4 regions of the Pseudoalteromonas rubra genome follow, and region 3 is predicted to be linked to each of the others. Evidence: predicted binding sites of a transcription regulator. Region 3 holds the regulator's gene; each other region holds the start of a gene.
The links. The regulator FliA, encoded in region 3, starts transcription of late flagellar genes. The targets are predictions, from matches to a motif close to CTAAAGNTNNNNNNNNNNNNGCCGATA.
Positions count from the first base shown of each region.

Region 1: AT705_RS04950 (VC2046/SO_2500 family protein) is a predicted target of FliA. The motif match lies at 1,834-1,860, and genes of this name have one in related genera.
Region 2: AT705_RS13800 (DUF5610 domain-containing protein) is a predicted target of FliA. The motif match lies at 2,030-2,056, and genes of this name have one in related genera.
Region 4: pomA (flagellar motor protein PomA) is a predicted target of FliA. The motif match lies at 1,515-1,541, and genes of this name have one in related genera.

Region 1 is NZ_CP013611.1:1,109,112-1,112,228, forward strand. Features, by position in the region: gene AT705_RS04940 (SulA-like leucine-rich domain-containing protein) at 103-528, shown strand; gene AT705_RS04945 (YchJ family protein) at 635-1,000, shown strand; gene AT705_RS04950 (VC2046/SO_2500 family protein) at 1,278-1,799, opposite strand; tRNA gene AT705_RS04955 (tRNA-Tyr) at 1,912-1,996, shown strand; tRNA gene AT705_RS04960 (tRNA-Tyr) at 2,019-2,103, shown strand; tRNA gene AT705_RS04965 (tRNA-Tyr) at 2,127-2,211, shown strand; gene AT705_RS04970 (M48 family metallopeptidase) at 2,393-3,073, opposite strand.
Region 2 is NZ_CP013611.1:3,165,154-3,168,270, reverse strand. Features, by position in the region: gene murI (glutamate racemase) at 1-789, opposite strand, end outside; partial or broken gene AT705_RS25575 (RNA-binding protein) at 1-5, shown strand, start outside; gene AT705_RS13800 (DUF5610 domain-containing protein) at 887-1,999, opposite strand; gene trmA (tRNA (uridine(54)-C5)-methyltransferase TrmA) at 2,159-3,117, shown strand, end outside.
Region 3 is NZ_CP013611.1:4,389,621-4,392,737, forward strand. Features, by position in the region: gene AT705_RS18825 (MinD/ParA family ATP-binding protein) at 1-831, shown strand, start outside; gene AT705_RS18830 (RNA polymerase sigma factor FliA) at 834-1,568, shown strand; gene cheY (chemotaxis response regulator CheY) at 1,612-1,995, shown strand; gene AT705_RS18840 (protein phosphatase CheZ) at 2,015-2,785, shown strand; gene AT705_RS18845 (chemotaxis protein CheA) at 2,801-3,117, shown strand, end outside.
Region 4 is NZ_CP013611.1:3,704,238-3,707,354, forward strand. Features, by position in the region: gene dxs (1-deoxy-D-xylulose-5-phosphate synthase) at 1-47, opposite strand, end outside; gene ispA ((2E,6E)-farnesyl diphosphate synthase) at 235-1,122, opposite strand; gene xseB (exodeoxyribonuclease VII small subunit) at 1,126-1,368, opposite strand; gene pomA (flagellar motor protein PomA) at 1,600-2,367, shown strand; gene AT705_RS16125 (flagellar motor protein MotB) at 2,370-3,117, shown strand, end outside.

The sequences.
Region 1 (3,117 bases), 1.3 Mb from region 3:
AGCACTATTAAAAAAGCACAAAAAACACGCGATATTTTACTTGCCAAATAGCACTGTATGAAATACTGTATAAACACTGTATAGAAAATCAGTGGTCTGCTCATGTTACATACCCAAGTGCAAAATATATCAGTATCTCAGGCTAATACAGCCAATAAACGCTATCAATTAGTATATGCGGAAGATGACATAGTAAGCAGTTTAGAACTGCTTAAAATCCTGTATCGATGCAATTCACTTCATAGATGGACCCTGCTTATTGCACCAGACAACATTCCAGGCAAAGCTCTGCTAGATAACAGCTCAATTGATAGCAGCAAGTTACTGGTGCTCCGTCAAAGACATTTGATAAACTTAGAGTATGTTATTAACAGCGCTTTATGCAAAGGTAACTTTGCAGCGGTGATCACCTGGACAGACATTGTGTCGGAACAACAGCTGTCTCAGTTTAAACTTGTTGACAGTGATACTGAGATATTTTGCTTTACCCGCACTTCTGAACAAGAAGTATCTGTCGTTGCGCATTAAGTTCAAATGAGAAAATATGTGTTATTGCGGTTCTGAGAGAGAAGCACAAGCGTGCTGTCTGCCTTTCATAGCAGGCCAAAAGCTACCTGACAGTGCGGAGCAATTAATGCGCTCCAGATACAGTGCTTATTGCCTCAAAGACACAGGGTACATACATCGTACTTATGCACAATCTAAACGTGCAGAAAATTGTGAGGCCAGTATCAGTGCATTTGCCGAGCATGCAACCTTTGTTGGCTTGGAAGTCATTCAATGCAGTGAGTCTCCAGAACATCAGTTTGTGGAATTTAAAGCAACATACCTAGATGGCAGTACGTGTATCACGATGCACGAGCGGTCTCGTTTTTTAAGAGAAGACGGCCAATGGCGTTATCTTGATGGAGAACTGTTTGCCTGCCCTGAGAAAAAAATTAGCAGGAATGATCCTTGTCCCTGCCAAAGTGGGAAGAAGTTCAAAAAGTGTCATGGCTAGCTTGGCAGGCTAGATAATCTGGATTATTGAATATGCAGTAATCCAGTGTTAGATAGACGACCTTCTCGTGTTCGTCGCTCCCAATATTTTGTGCTCTGCAACCAAATTAAGGCCGCACAGCGACTTCATAGCCTGAGAAGCGGCCTGACAGAATCCAAAAGAAAGACTCGACCAAACGACAACACCATTCTAAAAGGCTCATGACGTTTGCACGCATCAGCTGGCTCACCTAACATTAATTCATCGCTTAGTTTTTTCAAACTCACTATGGTGTTTGTTAAACCGCGACCTGCAACATAGATTGCATTTCACCACCGGCTATCTGATCATAGAACCCCGCGGCATCTATATCGGGATTATCAACAAGCATTTGCGGATTTCTGGTATTTTCGAGCTTCTGTCTCACCGCAGGCTCCAAATTATCAACGATATGCAGCGGAATGTGCTTTTTGTCGTTACGTACCGCAAAAGGCTCTGGCTGCAAACATTCTTTGAGGCGAAGACTGGTCAGATCGCCCCCCTGGGCCAAAAACCCATTGCTCTGACCAATCAGCATATCGAACTGCTCAGGCGCAAGCGGCTTTTGAGGACCAAGCTGCAACGCCTTTTTAAGCGCCTCTTCTGATTTATCCGCTTCCTGTGGAGACGTATGAGGCAGGTCAAACTGGCTAAAATCCAATGCGTCCTGAGACAATAAAGATAGCAGCAAGCCAAAGTCGCCGCGTCTTGCTTCATGAACACTGTGATTGAGTGCACTGCCCAGCTGAGCCTCTTTGCACAAAATGCCATCTATCTGCATGTAAAATCGCCACAATTTATCAAATATGAAAATTTATCGGCATTTTTTCAATTTTCTTTAGGACATTTCTTTACTTCACTAAAAACTTTGATATTATCAGCGCCCATGTTGAGGAGGGGTTCCCGAGCGGCCAAAGGGATCAGACTGTAAATCTGACGGCACTGCCTTCGCTGGTTCGAATCCAGCCCCCTCCACCACATCACAATTTGTATTCTCTTAGGAGGGGTTCCCGAGCGGCCAAAGGGATCAGACTGTAAATCTGACGGCACTGCCTTCGCTGGTTCGAATCCAGCCCCCTCCACCATCTTACAATTTGTTTTTCTCTTAGGAGGGGTTCCCGAGCGGCCAAAGGGATCAGACTGTAAATCTGACGGCACTGCCTTCGCTGGTTCGAATCCAGCCCCCTCCACCACTTTCCTAACGCAGTATTGCAACCCTTATTTATCCAGGCAAGCATACATCTCCAGACAACCACATCAGACTGAATTGCGGACCAGTGTTTTTTATTGAAGTGACGGCATGAAAGCAAGCGTCAGGCTGCCTATCTCAAAACCAACACCCCATCAGTGTCACTTTGTAGATCCAGCCTCGCGCTATGGCTTTTCAATCTGTAACCCAACTCCATATTGCCTCAGGTATGCCTGCGCTTCCTGATATCTGGGATAATGACGTGCCACTATCTGCCAAAAGACCTGGTTATGTGCCATCACATGACAGTGTGCCAGCTCATGCACAACAACATAATCTACAACCCACTTAGGCGCACCAACCAACAGGCTGTTAAGCGCCAACGTGCCATTTGAAGACAAACTTCCCCAGCGGCGTTTATATTCCCTTATTTTCAATTCCTGATACTGACTGTTCATCAGGACCGAATACTCAGCCAGTACCGGCGTTACATAGCTGAGCAGTATCTGGTTTAAGAGCTTAAATAAGGCTTTGCGCGCCCCCTCTGTTCCTGGTTGTGCCTGGGTTTTTAGACCAATACATTTGGCGTCATGATCAATATAAGAACGACACTGCGACAGCACCAGCTGGTATCGTTCACCAAATATCTGAATTTCATACCGACGAAAAGGTGACTGGATCTGTTGCTGCTGGGCAGACACTGCGCGCTTTTTATCCTCTACCCAGCTCGACTTGCTTTTCAGCCAGGCCTCCAGCCATTGTCGATCAATACCCTGCGGTGCAAACACCTTAACGCCATCCGCTGTGACTTTTATCGCAACACTCTGTCTGCGCTTGCTGATACTTAACTGATAATCGAATGACATAGATACAATTTTTTATTTACCCTGAAAAAATGCTGCTACCCTTA
Region 2 (3,117 bases), 1.2 Mb from region 3:
ACTGATCAATCTGACGTCTGGTCGATCAATGTTATATGCCTGGGCTGCTGTCGCGTACCAATTCGTTAGTCCTGACTCAACGCCATTGCACTGAACTGGCCCCCTTGGCTCTTCCATGGTGCACCCTTGCGCCAATAAGGACGCAACACGCCTGGCAATTGCAGCACCTGAATCAATCAGGGTCACCGACTCAGAGATAACCTCACTCAAAGGTTTCGCAATAATAGGAAAGTGCGTACACCCCAGGACTAAGTGATCCAGCCCTGTGGCGAGTTCAAGTTGTTTGATCTCAGCGGCAAGCTGCTCACTATCAATCTCACCAGACCAATAAAACTGCTCAGCCAGCTCAACCAATTTAGTCGACTGATACAAATCAACCTGGCATTCGTTCGCGAATTGCGTAATGAGTTGTTGGGTGTATGTATTTCCGGACGTTGCAGGCGTCGCCAGTAAGCCAATATGTCGACTACGACTGGCGATGGCTGCAGGCTTGATGGCAGGCACAACTCCAACAATCGGGATAGAGGTTAACTGACGCGTGGATTCCAATGCATAAGTTGAGGCGGTATTGCATGCAATCACTATGATATCGACCGGATGCAACTCGCGATCAAACCACTTTATCAGGGCAGCCAAACGCTGCTGAATGGTCTGCTGGGACTGTAAGCCATAAGGCAGCAGCACGTTGTCCATCACATAGCTATAATCCGCATGAGGCAGTACTGCACGAATGTGCTCAAGCACGCTGGTTCCGCCGATACCAGAATCAAAAACGAGAATGTGTGGCACATGCGCTCCTTAATTACAGTTCGCGCGCAGTGTGCCACGGTCAGGGTTTAAAATAAATACTTGTGTCAGCTTAAGCCGAGTGGGTTCAGACGCTCTATTATACCTGCTGGTCTTGCTTCTCAGCTTGACGTGATTCCAGGGCGCTGAAGAAGCCTTCAGCATAATCCAGAAACTCATTCAGACGTGCCTGGCCCTCATTGATCCACGCCATAATATCCGGTAACTGAGCTTCTATACCCAGTCCTTTCGCCTCATCATGGATCCCTTCCAAACGCTGATCCAATGGCTGTAATGCTTTTTCCAGATCTTTCATCGGATTACTTTGCTGATACTGAGCAATCGCTGCCGAGGTTTTAGTCTGGCGCAAGTCCATGGTGAAGTTGACGATTTGTTCACTGTTAATGCCCAGCTCCTGCACTTTGGCAAAGGCATCGTCATAATCACCAGCAAAAAAGGTGTCGCTGACATCACGAATATCTTTCATCATATCATTGATGGCAGCCTGTTCATCTTCATTCAGCTCCCCATTCACACTGATAGAAAAGTTAAGTTCATGACTGCTCTGCTCACCATAAGCAAATCCTTCGCCATCGCCATTGCGCGCGTAACTGGCCGCCTTAGACTGACTCATCGCATCACTGAATGAAATTACCACTTCATCGCCTTCTGCTGTGGTAAAGGCGTATTCAGCCTGATTCGATAAGCTGGCAAACTGAGCGGCACTAACAGAGACTTGCTGAGGCTTAGGATCAAACAACTCTTTTTCAAATTCGTCCAGACCGTTAAAAATACCTTCTCGGGACTTTTCTATCCCATCTTCAATTTCATCATTGAATAAACCAGTGCCTTTTAACTCTTCGGACGCTTCATCAATCCCCATCTGCACGCCCTTGCGTGCTTGATCAAGCATACTCTTGAGTGTGTCGTCGTCTTCCCCTGCGGCTTTGGCTTTCTTCACAGCCCCCTGTACAAACCCCAACACATTTTTAACTATTTCCTCAAAATCAAACAGCGGCTTGTCTTTTTCTTCTTTTTTCTCAATGCCCAGCGCCTGCGCCAGTTTATCATCGAGCATTTTTGCCGCTGCCTGGGATTTGTTTCCGTGGTAACTATCCGTATTAATTGACATATTAGGGATAAGCGATTTAGCTTTACCCGCGTTATGCTGCATCGCCGGATTCAACAGCTGATTCAACTGTCCGATTTTCATGTCTGCTCTCCGCTTTACTTGATAGTTGGTTATCGGCCAAAACGCCATAAGCTTAAGTGTATTGTACAATAAAAGAGCAAAAAGTTTTGCTCTGTGCTGGACAAATCGAAAGCGCATCCTAAAATAGCGCCTCTTTGCATTAACTATGGTGGTTTTAATATGGCGGTGATCACGATTGACACTTCGACCTACGAGCAACAGTTGAAAGAAAAACAACAGCGGATCAGTGCGCAATTTGCCCGCTTCGATGCGCCACAGCTGGAAGTGTACTACTCCCCCAAAAGCCACTATCGTCAGCGTTGTGAGTTCAGAGTCTGGCATGATGGTGACGATCTGTTCCACATCATGTTCGACCAACAAACCAAAGAGAAGATCCGAGTGGATCAGTTTGATCCAGGTGCGCCTCTGGTCAATGAAATGATGCAAGTGATGATGAATAAACTACGTCACAACGAGATCCTGCGCCGTAAGCTGTTTCAGATTGACTATCTCACCACACTCAGTGGAGAAGTACTGATCAGCCTGCTTTATCACAAAGCACTGGACGATGCCTGGCAAGAAGCTATGCAAGCGCTGCGTCACGAGCTACAGCAGAGCTATAAAGTCGACTTTATCGGCCGAGCCAGAAAACAAAAAGTGGTATTTGGTGATGACTTTGTGACTGAACGGCTGACTGTTAATGACAGGCAGTACACCTATCAACAAGTCGAAAACAGCTTTACTCAACCCAATGCTGCAGTAAACGAAAAGATGCTGGCCTGGGCACAAGACTTGTGCGCACCACTGCAAAACGACTTACTTGAACTGTATTGTGGCAATGGCAACTTTTCCATCGCCCTGGCGGGTCAATTTAATCGGGTATTGGCCACAGAAATTTCTAAGTCTTCTGTACACTCAGCGCAATACAATATCGCAGCCAATAAGGTAGATAACCTTGATATCATTCGTATGTCGAGTGAAGAATTTACAGCAGCGATGAAGGGCGAAAAACAGTTCTCTCGCCTCAAGGGGATAGATCTACACAGTTACAACTGCCAGACCATTCTGGTAGATCCTCCGCGCGCAGGCATGGATGAATTAACCTGTAAACTGGTCAGCCAATACGACAACATCATCTA
Region 3 (3,117 bases):
GGCCTGCGGAGAATGAACCAAAAAAATAACCACAGTGTAAAAGTAATCGCAGTGACTGGTGGTAAAGGTGGAGTAGGTAAAACCAATGTATCCCTCAACACTGCCATCGCGTTGGGACAGCAGGGTAATCGGGTCTTGGTGCTTGATGCTGACTTAGGTCTGGCTAACTGTGATGTCATGCTAGGTTTGAGGGTTGAGAAAAATTTATCTCATGTATTGTCCGGCGAATGCGAGCTAGACGAAATTTTGGTAGAGGGTCCGGCTGGGATCCGTATCGTGCCTGCAACGTCAGGCTCACAAAATATGGTCGAATTAACGCCTGCCGAGCACGCAGGCTTGATCCGTGCCTTCAGTGAGCTTAGCAGCGAGTTTGATATTTTAATCGTCGATACGGCGGCTGGCATTTCAGACATGGTGCTGAGTTTCTCTCGTGCTGCACAGGATGTACTGGTTGTAGTGTGTGACGAGCCGACTTCTATTACTGATGCATATGCGCTTATCAAAGTATTAAGCCGTGAACATGGCGTCTACAAGTTCAAAATTGTGGCCAATATGGTGCGCAGCTTAAGAGAAGGGCAGGAGTTATTTGCTAAGCTGTCCAAGGTTACAGACCGATTTTTAGATGTCGCTTTAGAGCTGGTTGCAACGATCCCATTCGACGAAAATATGCGTAAATCTTCACGCCGTCAAAAAACCATCGTTGAGCTTTATCCTAATTCACCTGCTGCTGTGGCATTTAGAGGCCTGGCAAGCAAAGCTGTCAAGTGGCCCATTCCCCACCAACCTTCAGGTCATTTGGAATTCTTTATTGAGCAATTGGTAAACGGTTAAAGATGGCTTCACCGGTCAACCGCATGGCGGGATATAAAACGACAGACCACCTACATAAGGTGGTGGAACGTCATACGCCTTTAGTGAAAAAGGTGGCCTGTCATTTGTTAGCCAGATTACCAGCCAGTGTTCAGCTCGATGATTTAGTCCAGTCAGGTATGATTGGACTGATAGAAGCCTGCAAAAATTTTGACGCGAGCAAAGGGGCGAGCTTTGAAACTTTTGCAGGAATTCGAATTCGTGGCGCAATGATTGACGAGATCCGCCGTGGTGACTGGGCGCCCCGCTCGGTACACAAAAACGGTCGCATGGTTGCAGAGGCCATTGCTGAGCTAGAAGCACAGCTTGGACGGGAACCAAAAGATACTGAAATCGCTGAAAAACTTGATATTACGCTAGATGAGTACCATCATATTTTACATGATGTCAATGCAAGTAAAGTGATCGGCATCGAAGACTTGGGGGTAGATGAAGACGTAATTTCTCCCGCAGGCAACGATTTTGCGCTAGACAAACCATTCAATAATGTTAAAAATGAGCGCTTTAACGAATCGTTAGTCAATGCGATCAAGACTTTACCTGAGCGCGATGCTTTGGTGTTGTCTTTGTATTATAACGATGAGATGAATTTAAAAGAGATTGGTGCGATCTTAGAGGTCAGCGAATCTCGAGTGAGTCAGATTCACGGTCAAGCAATGATCAAGCTTCGTGCGAAGATCAATGACTGGATCAATTAGAGTTAGTTTTACAATATAGGTTCAAACCTCACCGGAGGAAGTTTTGGATAAGAACATGAAAATTCTCGTGGTTGATGATTTTTCTACGATGAGAAGAATAATCAAAAACCTGCTAAGAGACTTAGGCTTTACCAATGTTCAAGAGGCTGATGATGGCAGTACGGCACTTCCAATGTTGCAAAATCAGGAATTCGACTTCGTCGTAACTGACTGGAATATGCCAGGCATGCAAGGTATCGATTTGCTTCGTGCAATTCGTGCTGATGATAAGCTTAAACACATCCCAGTACTCATGGTTACAGCGGAAGCGAAAAAAGAACAAATCGTTGCTGCTGCCCAGGCTGGAGTTAATGGTTACATCGTTAAGCCGTTTACGGCAGGCACCCTGAAAACCAAACTAGAAAAAGTGTTCGAACGTTTAGGCTAGTATTGATAAGGGTAGGCTTATGTCAACATCTTCTGTGCCACAGATAACTCTGGAACAGGCTAAACTGCTCGTTGAATACCTTGAACAAGGTGAGCAGGAAAAGGCTGATGAGATATTAATTGAGGCCACCAATAAAGAACAATCAGAGCTTTTTGCTGAAGTGGGGAAGCTAACTCGACAACTTCATGAATCGTTGAAGAATTTTGAGTTAGATACCCGTTTAGCTGATCTCACGACAGAAGCCATTCCAGATGCCAAGCAGCGCCTTAATTACGTCATGGAGATGACCGAAAGCGCTGCCAATAAAACCATGGATGCCGTAGAAGCAAGTCTTCCCTTAGCCCAAGAACTAGCCGATGAACTCTCTGAAATTAAGCCCACCTGGGACAGATTAATGAGCCGGGATATCCAGCTTGGAGAGTTCAAATCCTTGTGCCACGATCTTGACAGTTTTATGCAGTCGTCAAAAGGCCGTACAGATGAATTACAAAATCTGATGACCAATGTGTTGATGGCACAAGATTATCAAGATTTAACCGGACAGGTTATCCGGCGTGTCATTGAGTTGGTTCGTGAAGTTGAAGACAGCCTAATTCACTTGTTGACCGTATTCGGCAGCGCAGATGAAAGTCAACAAACTGCAGCCCAGCCACAGGCACAAACTACAGCCCCCGCCGTTACTGACGAGTTATCAGGTCCTGAGGGTCCAATTTTGGACGCTGAGTCTCGAGATGATGTCGTATCTGGGCAGGATGAAGTTGATGACCTGTTGTCTAGTTTGGGCTTCTAATAGGAGAGTATGCGAATGAGCTTTGAAGTCGATGAAGATATCTTACAAGACTTTCTTGTTGAAGCTGGGGAAATACTCGAACTGTTATCTGAGCAGCTTGTCGAACTAGAAAACAACCCGGAAGATAAAGAGCTGTTAAATGCGATTTTCCGTGGTTTCCATACCGTTAAAGGGGGCGCAGGCTTCCTGAGCATGACTGAGTTGGTAGACGCTTGTCACGGTGCGGAAAACGTGTTTGATGTCCTGCGTCAGGGACAGCGTCAGGTAACACCAGAATTGATGGATGTGATTTTGCAATCACTCGATACCATCAATGAAATGTTCTCGTGTAT
Region 4 (3,117 bases), 690 kb from region 3:
TGCTCTATTAATGCCAAAAGGGGATATTTGCTGTTATCAAGACTCATATTGATTACGTTATCCTGGGCAGAGTTCGCTGACTTGGTTGTCATTGTTATCCGCCATTAAATTTATAAATTCTGTGCTGGGTGCTCGGCGCTTTGTTCGGCGTGCAGTGTGCAATGCACCACAGTATAACTTAACTAGTAATTAATTTAGCGACTTATCAGTTGATTGCTAGTCGGTTTACAGCCATTAATGATCTCTGGCAATAATATAATCAGCCAGCAAAGCCAGGGTTTGTGTGTCTGCATCAATATCCTGTAGTGCCCGCTTTGCTTCTTCTACGAGTGCCTGTGCTTTTTGCTTTGCACCTGATAACCCTAATAGTGCTGGATACGTAGATTTATTGTGTTCCAGATCAGATCCCTGAGGTTTGCCCAGTACCTCAGTGTTACCTTCGATGTCGAGAATGTCATCCTGAACCTGGAATGCCAGGCCAATACTCTGACCATAGTCACGCAGTCGAGCAAGGGTATGTCCTGACACATCAGGAGCACACAGCGCGCCGAGCTCAATAGCACAAGTCAGCAGTGCGCCTGTTTTTAAGCGGTGGATCCGCTCCAGCTCAGCAAGGCTCACAGACTTATCCGTAGCTGCCAAATCCAGAGCCTGACCACCAACCATACCTTGTAAGCCAGATGCCTTTGCAAGGGTCTTGATCATCGCAATCTGATTTGCTGCCGAAACGGAAAACGTATGTGCCGATAATAGCTCAAAAGCCAGAGTTTGTAGCGCATCGCCAGCCAGGATTGCTTGTGCTTCATCAAATGCAATGTGGCACGTTGGTTTACCGCGACGCAGGTCATCATCGTCCATGGCCGGAAGGTCATCATGAACCAATGAATAACTGTGGATACATTCGACGGCCGCTGCAGCGATATCGAGATCGCGAGGCGCGGCACCAAAGATTTGTCCGGTTGCATAGACCAGAAATGGGCGTAATCGCTTACCACCATTACTAATGCTGTAACGCGCTGCAGCAATGGCTGTGTCGTCACTGTCCAGTTCTTGAGCGAAATACGCTGCTACAGTTTCTTCGACCTGCGCTCTGGCATGAGCAAGTTGTGCTTGTAAATCCAATGTTTATTCCAGCTCGTCCGTAAATTCATTTAGCGGGCTTTGCTCGTCATTACCGAGCAAAATCGCCACTTTCTGTTCTGCCTGTTGCAGCTTTTGCGAGGAAGCATTGGCCAGCTTTATCCCGCGTTCAAATTGCTTGAGCGACTGTTCCAGGGTGAGTTCGCCCCGTTCCATGCCCTGTACAATGCTTTCAAGCTCGTCAACAGCTTCTTCAAAGCTCATGTTTTCCGGTTTTTTTGTCGCCATGTTGCAGTATTCACTTTGAGCTAAATTAAAAAACGCCTAATTTTATGAGTATTACAGATTGAGGTCAAAGATCTCTCAGAATTTTTGCGTTATACAGTCAGGATGGCTTGCGGATTCGCAATTTCAAAGCAATTTAATATAATTGGGTTAAGTTATTGCAAAACTGGCCGATAACTCTGTCGATAATAATAACTGCGTGATAGATAGCGGGTAAATTCCTTTGGAGGGTGTGTGGATTTAGCAACCGTGATTGGGATCTTAGGGGCCATAGGCTTGATTGTGATGTCCATGGTACTTAGTAGTGATGGCCAGGTCGCCATGTTTTACAACACTCCATCAGTGGTTATTGTGTTTGGTGGCTCGATTTTTATCGTGCTGTCGAATTTTACCATGAGCCAGTTTTTTGGCATTGGTAAAGTGGCTGGTAAAGCCTTTATGTTTAAGCTGGAAACGCCGGAAGAGTTGATTGAAAAAGCGGTTGAGCTGGCAGATTCTGCGCGTAAAGGTGGCTTCCTGGCATTAGAAGAGGCTGAAATTCCCAATTCCTTTATGCGCAAAGGCGTAGACATGCTGGTAGATGGTCACGATGCGGATGTGGTCAGGGCAACCCTGCAAAAAGACATTGCGCTGACTTCGACGCGTCACGAAATGGGGGCTGGGTTGTTTAAGTCTCTGGCAGACATTGCCCCTGCAATGGGGATGATTGGTACCTTAATTGGTCTGGTAGCCATGCTATCAAACATGGATGACCCAAAAGCGATTGGACCTGCGATGGCCGTTGCGCTATTGACGACATTGTATGGTGCGTTTCTGGCCAATGTGGTGGCCATCCCAATTCAGGTAAAACTGGAGCTGCGTAAGGATGAAGAAGAACGCAACCAACGTTTGATTCTGGATGCCATTTTAGGAATTCAGGACGGTCAGAACCCGAAAGTGATAGAAGGTATCTTGAAAAACTATTTGCCTGAATCCAAACGGGGTGCTGATGCCGAGGAGTAATTATGTCTGACGAGAACGAATGCAAATGTCCCCCACCAGGCTTACCTGCCTGGATGGGGACTTTTGCCGATCTGATGTCTCTGCTGATGTGTTTCTTCGTATTGCTGCTGGCGTTTTCAGAAATGGATGTACTCAAATTTAAGCAGATCGCAGGCTCGATGAAGTTTGCATTCGGTGTGCAAAACAAGATTGAGGTAAAGGACATTCCCAAAGGCACCAGTGTAATTGCCATGGAGTTCACGCCGGGTAAACCTGAGCCTACCCCTATTGAAACGATACAACAGCAGACGGTTGAAATGACGCAGCAGATGCTGGAGTTTCAGGCGGGTGATGAGAGCTCTGCGGGTGGACGACAGGAACAGCGCGGTAATAAGCGTGGTGGTGAGTCTTCCAGTACAGCACAGGAGCAGTCGATGACGCAGGCCATTGCGGCTGCCGAGCAGGAACAGGTTAATGAGCTGGTGAAGAAAATCGCCCAGCAGCTCGAAAAGCAAATCATGGATGGTGCGATTGAACTGGAGTCATTGGGACAGCAAATTATTATACGGATCCAGGAGAATGGCTCATTCCCTTCTGGCAGCGCATTCTTACAACCTAAGTTTAAGCCCGTGATCCAGGATATTGCCCAGTTACTTAAAGATGTACCTGGCGAAATAACGGTGTCCGGGCATACGGATGACTTCCAGTTTTCGAATGAGCTGTATAGCAATAACTGGGATTTGTCAGCGACCCGGGCGGTTGCTGTCGCGT